One region of the Streptomyces sp. NBC_00988 genome, then DNA from elsewhere that is predicted to be linked to it. Evidence: riboswitches for the same ligand, from Rfam matches in the RefSeq annotation. Region 1 holds a riboswitch; each other region holds the start of a gene.
The links. Region 1 has a riboswitch for thiamine pyrophosphate ahead of thiO (glycine oxidase ThiO). Riboswitches for the same ligand answer to the same signal wherever they lie in the genome.
Positions count from the first base shown of each region.

Region 1 (3,270 bases):
CGCCTCCACCGCGCTCCGCATCGCCGACGCCATCAGCACCGGCTCCTGTGCCCGCGTCACGGCTGAGGCAAGCATCACACCAGCACACCCCAGCTCCATCGCGAACGCCGCGTCGGACGCCGTACCCGCCCCCGCGTCCAGAATCACCGGCACACGCGCGTGCTCGGTGATCAGCTGGAAGTTGTGCGGGTTGCGGATCCCGAGCCCGGAACCGATGGGCGACCCGAGCGGCATGACCGCCGCACACCCGACGTCCTCCAGCTTCCGCGCCAGCACGGGATCGTCGTTCGTGTACGGCAGCACCGTGAAGCCGTCGTCGACCAGGGTCTCGGCGGCGTCGAGGAGTTCGATCGGGTCGGGCAGCAGGGTGCGCTCGTCCGCGATCACCTCAAGTTTGATCAGCGCGGTCCCCAGGGCCTCCCGCGCCAGCCGGGCCGTCAGCACGGCCTCGCCCGCCGTGAAGCAGCCTGCGGTGTTCGGCAGCACCCGGATGCCGAGCCGTTCCAGGACGGACAGCACCGAGCCGTGCACGGAGGCGTTGACGCGCCGCATCGCGACCGTCGTGAGTTCCGTGCCGGAAGCCACCAGCGCGCGCTCCAGGACGTCGAGGCTGGGCGCACCTCCGGTGCCCATGATCAGCCGGGACGTGAAGGACGTGCCACCGAGGACGAAGGGGTCGTCGGCCATGGGTCAGCCTCCTTGGACGGCGGTGAGGACCTCGACGCGGTCTCCCTCGGAGAGGGAGGTCGATTGCCACTCCGCGCGCGGGACGACGGTTTCGTTGAGGGCGGCGGCCACACCCGAGGGAGCCGGGGTGAGGGACCGTACGAGCACGTCGAGGGGCGTGCCGGGAGCGATCTCCCGGTGCTCGCCGTTGACGGAGATGTTCATGTGGGCTGCTCCACGAGGCGCGTGCGGGCGAACCGCTTCGGGGTGAACGGGCGTGCCTCGTCCGGGAGTTCACCGGTACTGAGCGCGTGCGCCAGGGCGTCGCCGGTGACCGGCGTGAGGAGCACGCCGTTGCGGTAGTGCCCGGTGGCCAGCAGCAGTCCCGGCAGGGCGGTCGGGCCGAGCAGTGGCGCGTTGTCGGGGGACCCGGGGCGCAGTCCGGCCCGGGTCTCGGTGAGCGGCAGTTCGGTGATCCCGGGGACCAACTCGTGGGCGTCGCGCAGCAGTTCGTAGACACCGCCCGCGGTCACGGTGGTGTCCCAGCCCAGTTCCTCGCTGGTCGCGCCGACGACCAGCTCGCCGTTCTCGCGCGGCACCAGGTACACCTGGCTGCCGCGCACCACGGCCCGCACGGTCCGGCTCAGGAACGGCGCGTACCGCTCCGGCACGGTCAGCCGCAGCACCTGCCCCTTCACGGGCCGTACGGGCGGCAGGACGTCGTCCGGGACCCCCTTCAGCCGCCCGCTGAGGCTGCCGCCCGCGAGCACCACTTGGTCTGCGGTGAGCGCGGTGTTTTCGCGCGTGACGACCCCCGTGGCGCGGTCCCGCCCGACCGTGAGCCGCTCGACCCACGTCCGGTGGAAGACGACCCCGGCGCGCTCGCAGGCGGCCACCAGCGCGCCCGCCAGCCGCCGCGGGTCGACCTGGTGGTCGCCGTCGACCCTGAGCCCTCCGCGCACGCCCGGCGCGAGCATCGGCTCCAGGCGCCGGCACTCGCGCCCGGACAGCCACTCGGAGTCGAGCCCCGACTGGTGCTGCAGGGCGTGCAGTTCGCGTAGATGGGCGCGGTCGTCGGCGTCCAGGGCGACGGCCAGCGTGCCGCAGCGGCGGTAGCCGAGGTCGAGGCCGGTGAGGTCGGTCAGTTCGGCCGCGAAGTCCGGGTAGCGGTGCGCCGAGGCGAGGTTGAGGGCGAGCAGGGTCTGTTCGCCGTAGTGGAGTTCGGTGACGGCGGCCAGCATCCCGGCGGCCACCTGGGCGGCCCCGCCACCCGGCTCGGGGTCCACCACGGCCGTGGCGAAGCCGCGTTGGGCCGCGCGCCAGGCCGTGACCAGGCCGATGATCCCGCCCCCGACGACGAGGACGTCTGAGTTGTGTGCAGGCATGGGCGTCCAGCCCCTCCCTTCGCCGGCATGACCCGGATCAGGTTCGTACGGTCGGAGGCCGCCAGCCTCCCTCTCAGCCCGGTACGTCCGGACTCCCGCGAGTGCTTTACCTTGGCCACCCTAGCCCGTGCTTTGTGCGCCAGTAAGGGAGCCTTCGTCCATGGCCCGCTCGCTCGACGGTCTCGTCCTCGCCCCCGTCGCGGACCAGGCCCCAGGTCAGGTCGGCACCCGCACCCGGTTCGCGTACCACGAGCAGGACGGTGAGATCTGGGCCGAGTACGCGGGCGGCGACGTCGTACGGGGGCGTCTCGTCGGCACGCGCGCGGGGGACCGGTTGGACTTCCGGTACGTGCAGTTGAAGACGGACGGGACGACGTCCTCCGGGCACTGCGTGTCCGAAGTGGTCGAGTTGCCCGACGGCCGCATTCGCCTCGACGAGACCTGGGAGTGGGAGTCCCAGGCGGGAAACGGGACCAGCACTGTGGAACAGGTCACCTGACGCGCCCGCTGACTGACAAATTGTCAGGTGTCTATGGTGATCGAGTGAGCGAGCAGACGCGGGACCAGGGCACGGTGACAGGGCGGCGTGTGGTCGTCGTCGGCGCGGGCATGGCCGGGGTGCAGACCGCGGTCGCGCTACGGGAGCAGGGCTTCACCGGCACCGTCACCCTGATCGGCGCGGAACCCCATCAGCCGTACGACCGGCCCCCGCTGTCCAAGGCCGTCCTGCTCGGCAAGGCCGAGGGCTCCGCCTTCGACGTCGACTTCGAGGCGCTCGGCATCGAGGTGCAGCTGGGGCGCGAGGTGGTGGGCGTGCGCCCCGCCGACCACGAACTGGACACCGCCGAGGGCCCGGTGCCCTACGACGTCCTCGTCCTCGCCACCGGTGCCGAACCGATCCGGCTGCCGGGCGCCGACGGCATCCCGGGCGTGCATCTGCTGCGCACCCTGGACGACGCCGAGCGGCTGCGCCCGGTGCTCGCCCGGCAGCACGACATCGTGGTCGTCGGCGCGGGCTGGATCGGCGCCGAGTTCGCCACGGCCGCGCGCGAGGCGGGCTGCGCGGTGACCGTCGTAGAAGCCGCCGACCGGCCGCTCGCGGGCGCGCTGCCCGCCGAGGTGGCCGCGCCGATGGCCGCCTGGTACGCCGCCGCCGGAGCCTCGCTGCGGACGCACGCACGCGTGGCGCACGTCGAACCCGGCGAGGTGGTCCTCGACG
Region 1 covers NZ_CP108730.1:3,967,406-3,970,675, reverse strand. Annotated here, with positions in the region: gene OG496_RS18010 (thiazole synthase) at 1-687, opposite strand, end outside; gene thiS (sulfur carrier protein ThiS) at 691-891, opposite strand; gene thiO (glycine oxidase ThiO) at 888-2,051, opposite strand; TPP riboswitch at 2,049-2,160, opposite strand; gene OG496_RS17995 (hypothetical protein) at 2,212-2,550, shown strand; gene OG496_RS17990 (NAD(P)/FAD-dependent oxidoreductase) at 2,595-3,270, shown strand, end outside.

Region 2 (3,270 bases), 2.3 Mb from region 1:
TCACATCGTCGAGCACGCCGAGCGAACCGATGATGACGCCGGCGAGCAGCAGGCCGCTCATGTCGATCGATGGGTACAGCCCGTGGATCAGGCCCGTGTTGTCGTCCGTGTTCCCGGTCAGCGCGGCCCAGCCGATGAACACCGAGCCCAGGACGCCGATCAGCACCAGAGACATCAGGGTGCCGAGCACCGCCACCGACGTACGCGCCGACAGGCCGTGGCACATGTACAGGGCGATGAGCATGATGGCGCTCGATCCGACCACCGCCACGATCAGCGGGTTCGAGCCGTGCAGGATCGCGGGCAGGATGAAGAAGTTCAGGATCATGAAGCTGATGGCCAGTGCGACCAGCGCCATGACACCGCGCAGCCGGCCCACCACCACGACGACCAGCGCGAAGATCCCGGCGAGCAGTGCCATCGGGAACTTACGGTTCACATCGGTGACGGAGTACTGCAGATCCCTGGGCGCGGAGGGTTCGTACGCGACCACGACCTTCTCGCCCTGATGCAACTGCCGTGACTGGTCGGGCTGCACGATCTCCGTGAACGTACGGCCCTTGTCCTTGCCGGTGGAGACCGTGACCGTGGCCTTCTTGCAGGTGCCGGCCGCCTCCTGCGCCGCGGAGGAGCCCTCGGCGGTGGAGGTGTCCCCGGTCGAGCCCCCGCCCGAGGCGTTCACCGACGCGCAGCTCACGCTGACGACCTTGGTGACCGTCGCCTGCTGTGTCTGCCGGTCGAAGCCGACCCCGGTGCGCTTGTGCGACGGGGCGCCGCCGGGCCAGAGCACCACCATGCCGACCACGACCGCCACCGTGAACGGGATCAGGATCGCCGCGATGACCTTCCGCAGATGCCGGGAGACGGGGGCGGCGGGGCCGTGGCTGTGCGAGTGACCGTGCCCACCGCCTGCCCCGGAACTGTGCCCGCCGTCTCCACCCGGTCCGTGTCCGCCGTCCCCGCCCGATCCGTGGTCGTGCCCGGAACCAGAACCGTGGTCGTCGCCAGATCCCTGGTCGTGGCCATGCGGCGGCCCGGTCGGCGGGTACGGGGGCTGCTGTGTCGTGGTCACCGCCCGATCATCGCAAGAACGCCGGAGGCCCACTGTTCACCGCGCCACTTATGACGCTAGCGTGGAGGCACCTTTGCACACGCGGGAGCTCGGAGCACCGGGCTGAGAGGGCGCTGACCTTCGTCTCTGCGATGTTTCACGGGAAACGTCACCTGAATCGAGTGATGTTTCACATGAAACATCGGCTGACGGAAGCCGCTGCGTCGACCGCCGAACCTGTTACCGGGTAATGCCGGCGTAGGGAGTAGGTCTCATGACCAACAAAGACGTACGCACGTCTGCCGTCAGCCAGGACGAACAGCCCATTCCGGGCGAAGAGTTCGCGCGGGCCGAGCAGTCCACGGAGGCTGGAAAGCCGACGGAGGCCGAGCGGTCCATCGGCTGGCACAAGGGGTACGTCGCGGGCTCGCGCCCCGATCTGCGGGTGCCGGTCCGTCAGGTGCACCTCACCAACGGGCAGTCCGTGACGCTGTACGACACCTCCGGCCCGTACACCGATCCGCTCGTCGACACCGACGTCCGCAGGGGGCTGGCGCCGCTGCGGGAGAACTGGATCATCGCGCGCGGCGACACCGAGGAGTACGCGGGCCGTCCCGTCCGCCCCGAGGACGACGGCATCAAGCACACCTCACCGCGCGGTGGACTCCGCAACCTCGACGCGGTGTTCCCCGGCCGGCCGCGTCAGCCGCGCCGAGGCCGTGACGGTACGCCGGTCACGCAGCTCGCCTACGCGCGACGTGGCGAGATCACGCCCGAGATGGAGTTCGTGGCCGTACGGGAGAAGGTTTCGCCCGAGGTGGTCCGGGAGGAGATCGCGGCCGGGCGGGCGGTGCTGCCGGCCAACGTGAACCATCCGGAGATCGAGCCGATGATCATCGGCAAGCGGTTCCTGGTGAAGGTCAACGCCAACATCGGTAATTCCGCGGTCACTTCCTCCATCGAGGAGGAGGTCGAGAAGATGACCTGGGCGACCCATTGGGGCGCCGACACGGTCATGGACCTGTCCACCGGCCGCAACATCCACACCACCCGTGAGTGGGTGCTGCGCAACTCCCCCGTCCCCATCGGCACGGTGCCGCTCTACCAGGCGCTCGAAAAGGTCGACGGCCGCGCCGAGGAGCTGACCTGGGAGATCTACAAGGACACGGTCGTAGAACAGGCCGAACAGGGCGTGGACTACATGACCGTCCACGCGGGCGTGCGGCTGCCGTTCGTACCGCTGACGGCGAACCGCAAGACGGGCATCGTCTCGCGCGGCGGCTCGATCATGGCGGCCTGGTGCCTGGCCCACCACAAGGAATCGTTCCTCTACGAGAACTTCGAGGAGCTGTGCGAGATCCTCGCCGCCTACGACGTCACGTACTCGCTGGGCGACGGTCTGAGGCCGGGGTCGATCGCGGACGCCAACGACGAGGCCCAATTCGCGGAGTTGCGGACGCTCGGGGAACTCAACACGATCGCGAAGCGTTTCAACGTACAGACCATGATCGAGGGCCCGGGACATGTCCCGATGCACAAGATCAAGGAGAACATCGACCTTCAGCAGGAGATCTGTGATGAAGCTCCGTTCTATACGCTCGGCCCGCTGACGACGGACGTCGCGCCGGCGTACGACCACATCACCTCCGGCATCGGTGCTGCGATGATCGCCTGGTGGGGCACGGCCATGCTCTGCTATGTCACGCCCAAGGAGCACTTGGGCCTGCCCAATCGTGACGACGTCAAGACCGGCGTCATCACCTACAAGATCGCCGCCCACGCAGCCGACCTCGCCAAGGGGCACCCCGGTGCGCAGGAATGGGACGACGCGCTGTCCGACGCCCGCTTCGAGTTCCGCTGGGAGGACCAGTTCAACCTGGCCCTCGACCCGGACACGGCACGGGAGTTCCACGACGAGACGCTTCCGGCGGAGCCGGCCAAGACGGCGCACTTCTGCTCGATGTGCGGGCCGAAGTTCTGCTCGATGAAGATCAGTCAAAGCATCACTGCGCAGTTCGGCGGTACGGCTGCCGCTGGGGCGACGGCTGACGAGGTCGCTGAGGGGATGCTCCAGAAGTCGAAGGAGTTCGCGGCGAGCGGGAACCGCGTGTATCTGCCGCTGGCGGACTGAACCTGTCCATGAACTGGCGCCTCCATCGAGGCTCCCGGTCGTCGATGCCGGGGGCCTCTTGGACGGGATGGCTCTGCTGGGCGTCGTA
Region 2 covers NZ_CP108730.1:6,274,892-6,278,161, reverse strand. Annotated here, with positions in the region: gene OG496_RS28760 (YibE/F family protein) at 1-1,072, opposite strand, end outside; TPP riboswitch at 1,144-1,333, shown strand; gene thiC (phosphomethylpyrimidine synthase ThiC) at 1,326-3,182, shown strand.
Region 2: it holds a riboswitch for thiamine pyrophosphate, as region 1 does, so the genes downstream of both, thiC (phosphomethylpyrimidine synthase ThiC) here and thiO (glycine oxidase ThiO) in region 1, are expected to answer to the same signal.

Region 3 (3,270 bases), 1.8 Mb from region 1:
GCAGGGGGATGCCGGCGCCCTCATCGACCTGATGGAGGTGCGGCGGCTGTTCGAACCCGTCGCGACAGCGCTCGCCGCCACCCGCATCTCCGAGGACGGTCTGGCCGAGGTGAAGCGGCATCTGGACGCCATGCGGGAGGCACGTGACGACGTCGAGCGGCTGAACCTCCACGACGCGGCCTTCCACCGCGCCGTGGTCGCCGCCACCGGCAACGAGACACTCCTCACCATCCTTGAGGGCATCTCGGGGCGCACCCTGCGGGCCCGCATCTGGCGCGGTCTGGTCGACGCACAGGCCTCGGGGCGGACGCTCGCGGAACACGAGGCCATCTTCTCGGCGCTCGCCGGCCGGGACGCCGCCCTCAGCCAGGCCGCCGCACTGGTCCACGTCAGCAACACGGAACGGTGGTTGCGTGAACACCTCGACTCGACGAACGGCGAGTTCGATCGCTGACCGCGAAGAGCATGTGCGGCGGCCGGTGGAGGGTTCGGCCGATCAGGAACGGCGCCGGAGCCGCAACGGAACGTAGACGGCGAGGGCGACGACGAAGGCCACGTAGTACGACAGGTCGGCGCCGTGCAGTGCCCGCGCGACCGGACCCACGTACAGCCCGGTGTCCATGAACGGGACCGCGGCGCCGAAGGCGACGACGAACGCCGTCAACGAGGGCCATCCTGTCGGGTACCGGCGTTGTTCGGTGGCGAGGTCGATCGGCGCGCCCTGCCGCTCCCGCGCCCGGACGGCCCAGTCGACGACGACGATCGCCACGAAGCCGGGGATCCAGTAGCCGACGAAAAGCAGCACGTTCTGGAAGCGGGCGGTGGTGTCGGCCGCGTGCATCCACAGCACCAGCGGGAGGCCGAGCAGCGCGGCAAGGGCCGCGGCAGCCGGGCGGGCGACACGCACGCCCACGGTCTGCAGCGCGAGTGAACCGCTGTAGTCGTTCATGGCGTTGCTGCACAGCGCGGCCACCACCACCGCGAACAGCCCCAACGCGCCGACGACCCCGCTGCCGAGCAGATCCCGCACTCCTGCGACGGTCTGGTCGGTGAGCCGGGACGCACCCCACAGCCCGAGCGCCTGGACGGACCCGAGCGAGAGCACGAGACCCAGCAGGGTGCACCAGAACATGCGGGCGCGAGAGGTGGAGCGCGGCAAGTACCGGCTGAAGTCACTGGCGTACGGGGCCCAGGACACGGTCAGACTCAGCGCGATGGTGCTGGTCAGCACGAACGCCCCGGCCCGGTCGGCGCCGTACGCGGTGCCCGCCACGGCGTGGGCGCCGTCGAGCAGATGCCAGGCTATCAGCGCGAAGGCGGCGACGAGCACGAAGGTCATCACGATCTGGAGCCGGTGGATCACCTCGTACCCCAGTACACCGAGAGCTCCCTGTGCGGCCATGACGACCAGTGCGCCGAGCCAGAACGGCCACCCGCACAGGCGGGCGAGCGCGTCCGCGCCGAACAAGCCGATCAGCGCGTCCCAGGCGATGGACGAGAGCCACTGGAGCACACCGGGCAGCACGACGGCCCACCCGAAGGCGAGCCGGGCCAGAGGCAGTTGGCCCGCGCCGGTCAGCCCGCCCCACGTGCTCAGGCAGGCGGTCGGTATCGCGCCGATCAAGGTCCCGAGCACGACGGCAGCAAGGGCCGTGCGCATGTCCAGACCGAGCGCCACCCCGATGGTGCCGGTGAACACACCCGTCATGGTGAGGTTCGGAGCGAACCACACGGTAAACAGGCGCCCGGCGCCGCCGTAGCGGTTGGCCTCGGGAACCGGCTCGATGCCGTGTGCCTCGGCCCGGAGGTCACCGGGGCCGCCGGGCATCCGGCCGCCGAACGGCGTCTGCCGGGAAGGTGCGGGTGACTCGCCCGAAGCATGCGTCAACGGCATGGAAGACATCCCTCCGCCAGTACGAACTGGTTCAGGTTCGACGGGTGTGATCTCAGCCCTCGGCGGGGCACCCCGTGTCCGGTAAGACGAGAAGACTAACCCGGAGCCCGGTTGGCGATATGGCATGCCCATGTCATTCTCTCTCATGGGAGCGCTCCCACACGGTGGGCGCCGGATGTTCGCGCGGAGCCCGCAGAGCTGCCGCGCCCTCCGCACCTGCATCCGTTCAGCCCGCAAACCGGTCGAGCCGGTGCCGCTGGCGGGCCGGTCAGGCGAACGACGCCTCGATGGAGTTTACGGATGGAGTGCGCAGTTCGACCAGGCGCAACGCCAGAGGCTGGACAGCAGCACGGAAGCTGTGGTCGACGCAGCCGCCGAAGTACGCGGGGTCGTCGGAGTTGACGCGGATCACGACACCTCTGTCGGAGCATCCGCCACAGCGAATGCTCCGACATGCCCTCGACAACGCGGAGCCGGACGTCGGACGGCGAGTACACGGTCAGCGGGACCCGCTCGGAACCGAGCCGGGCGACGAGGTCCGGGTCCTCCAGGCACCGCACCGCTCGGTCGACGCGTTCGGCGCCGAGTATGTCCGGAGCCTGGCGAATGTAGTCGGGCGGCCCCTCCTCGCCCGCGTGGCAGACGCGCCGCAGACCCGCCCGGACGCCAACGTCGGAGCCCTCGGTGAAATCCGCCGATGGGTGCCCCACCTCGGCCGAGTCCGATCCGAGATCGAGAATCGGGATGTCGGGGGCCAAGCCGGCGTCTAGCATCCGCAGCGATTCGGCGGCGGGCCGGTCGCGCATCGCGCAGACGATCGCACAGCCGCTGACATCGGGTTCGTCGGCGGCGCGGCGCGTCGTCCGCCCCGCAGGACGGTCGCCGCCGGGATCCCGCGTGCCGTGTTCGTGCGCATCGACGAAGACCTCGACATGCCGGCACCCGGCCGCGTGAGCGCGGACGAGGTAGCGCCAGGTCATCTCCACGACGTCCCGCCGGGAATGGAGGGCGGCGGTCATGTTCGCGTAGTACAGGTCGAGGAAGAACTGCAGGCCGGTGAACCAGTGGCGGCCGGCCAGGTCCGTGAAGTCGGTGTACGGCAGGCGTGTAGCGTTGCGCCGGGACAGCTCAAAGACCGTCTCCGGTTCAAGAGCGCCCTCCAGAAGGAGGTGGAGTTCGGCCGACGGCGCGGGTAGACGGAGCTCGGACACGGGGCTCACTCAGCACTGCGGTCACCAGGTCGAAGAAGGAGTCCAGGTCGCAGACGACCCTTATGGCGGGCAGGTCCTCCCGGCCATAAGGGGCACGGCGTTCCACAACCGTTATGCCTCGCGTCGGCTCCCTCGCCGTTCCACGACGGCGGATCTCCACGCAGT
Region 3 covers NZ_CP108730.1:2,177,749-2,181,018, forward strand. Annotated here, with positions in the region: gene OG496_RS09975 (FadR/GntR family transcriptional regulator) at 1-454, shown strand, start outside; gene OG496_RS09980 (purine-cytosine permease family protein) at 497-1,894, opposite strand; TPP riboswitch at 1,886-1,979, opposite strand; gene OG496_RS09985 (adenosine deaminase) at 2,038-3,105, opposite strand.
Region 3: it holds a riboswitch for thiamine pyrophosphate, as region 1 does, so the genes downstream of both, OG496_RS09980 (purine-cytosine permease family protein) here and thiO (glycine oxidase ThiO) in region 1, are expected to answer to the same signal.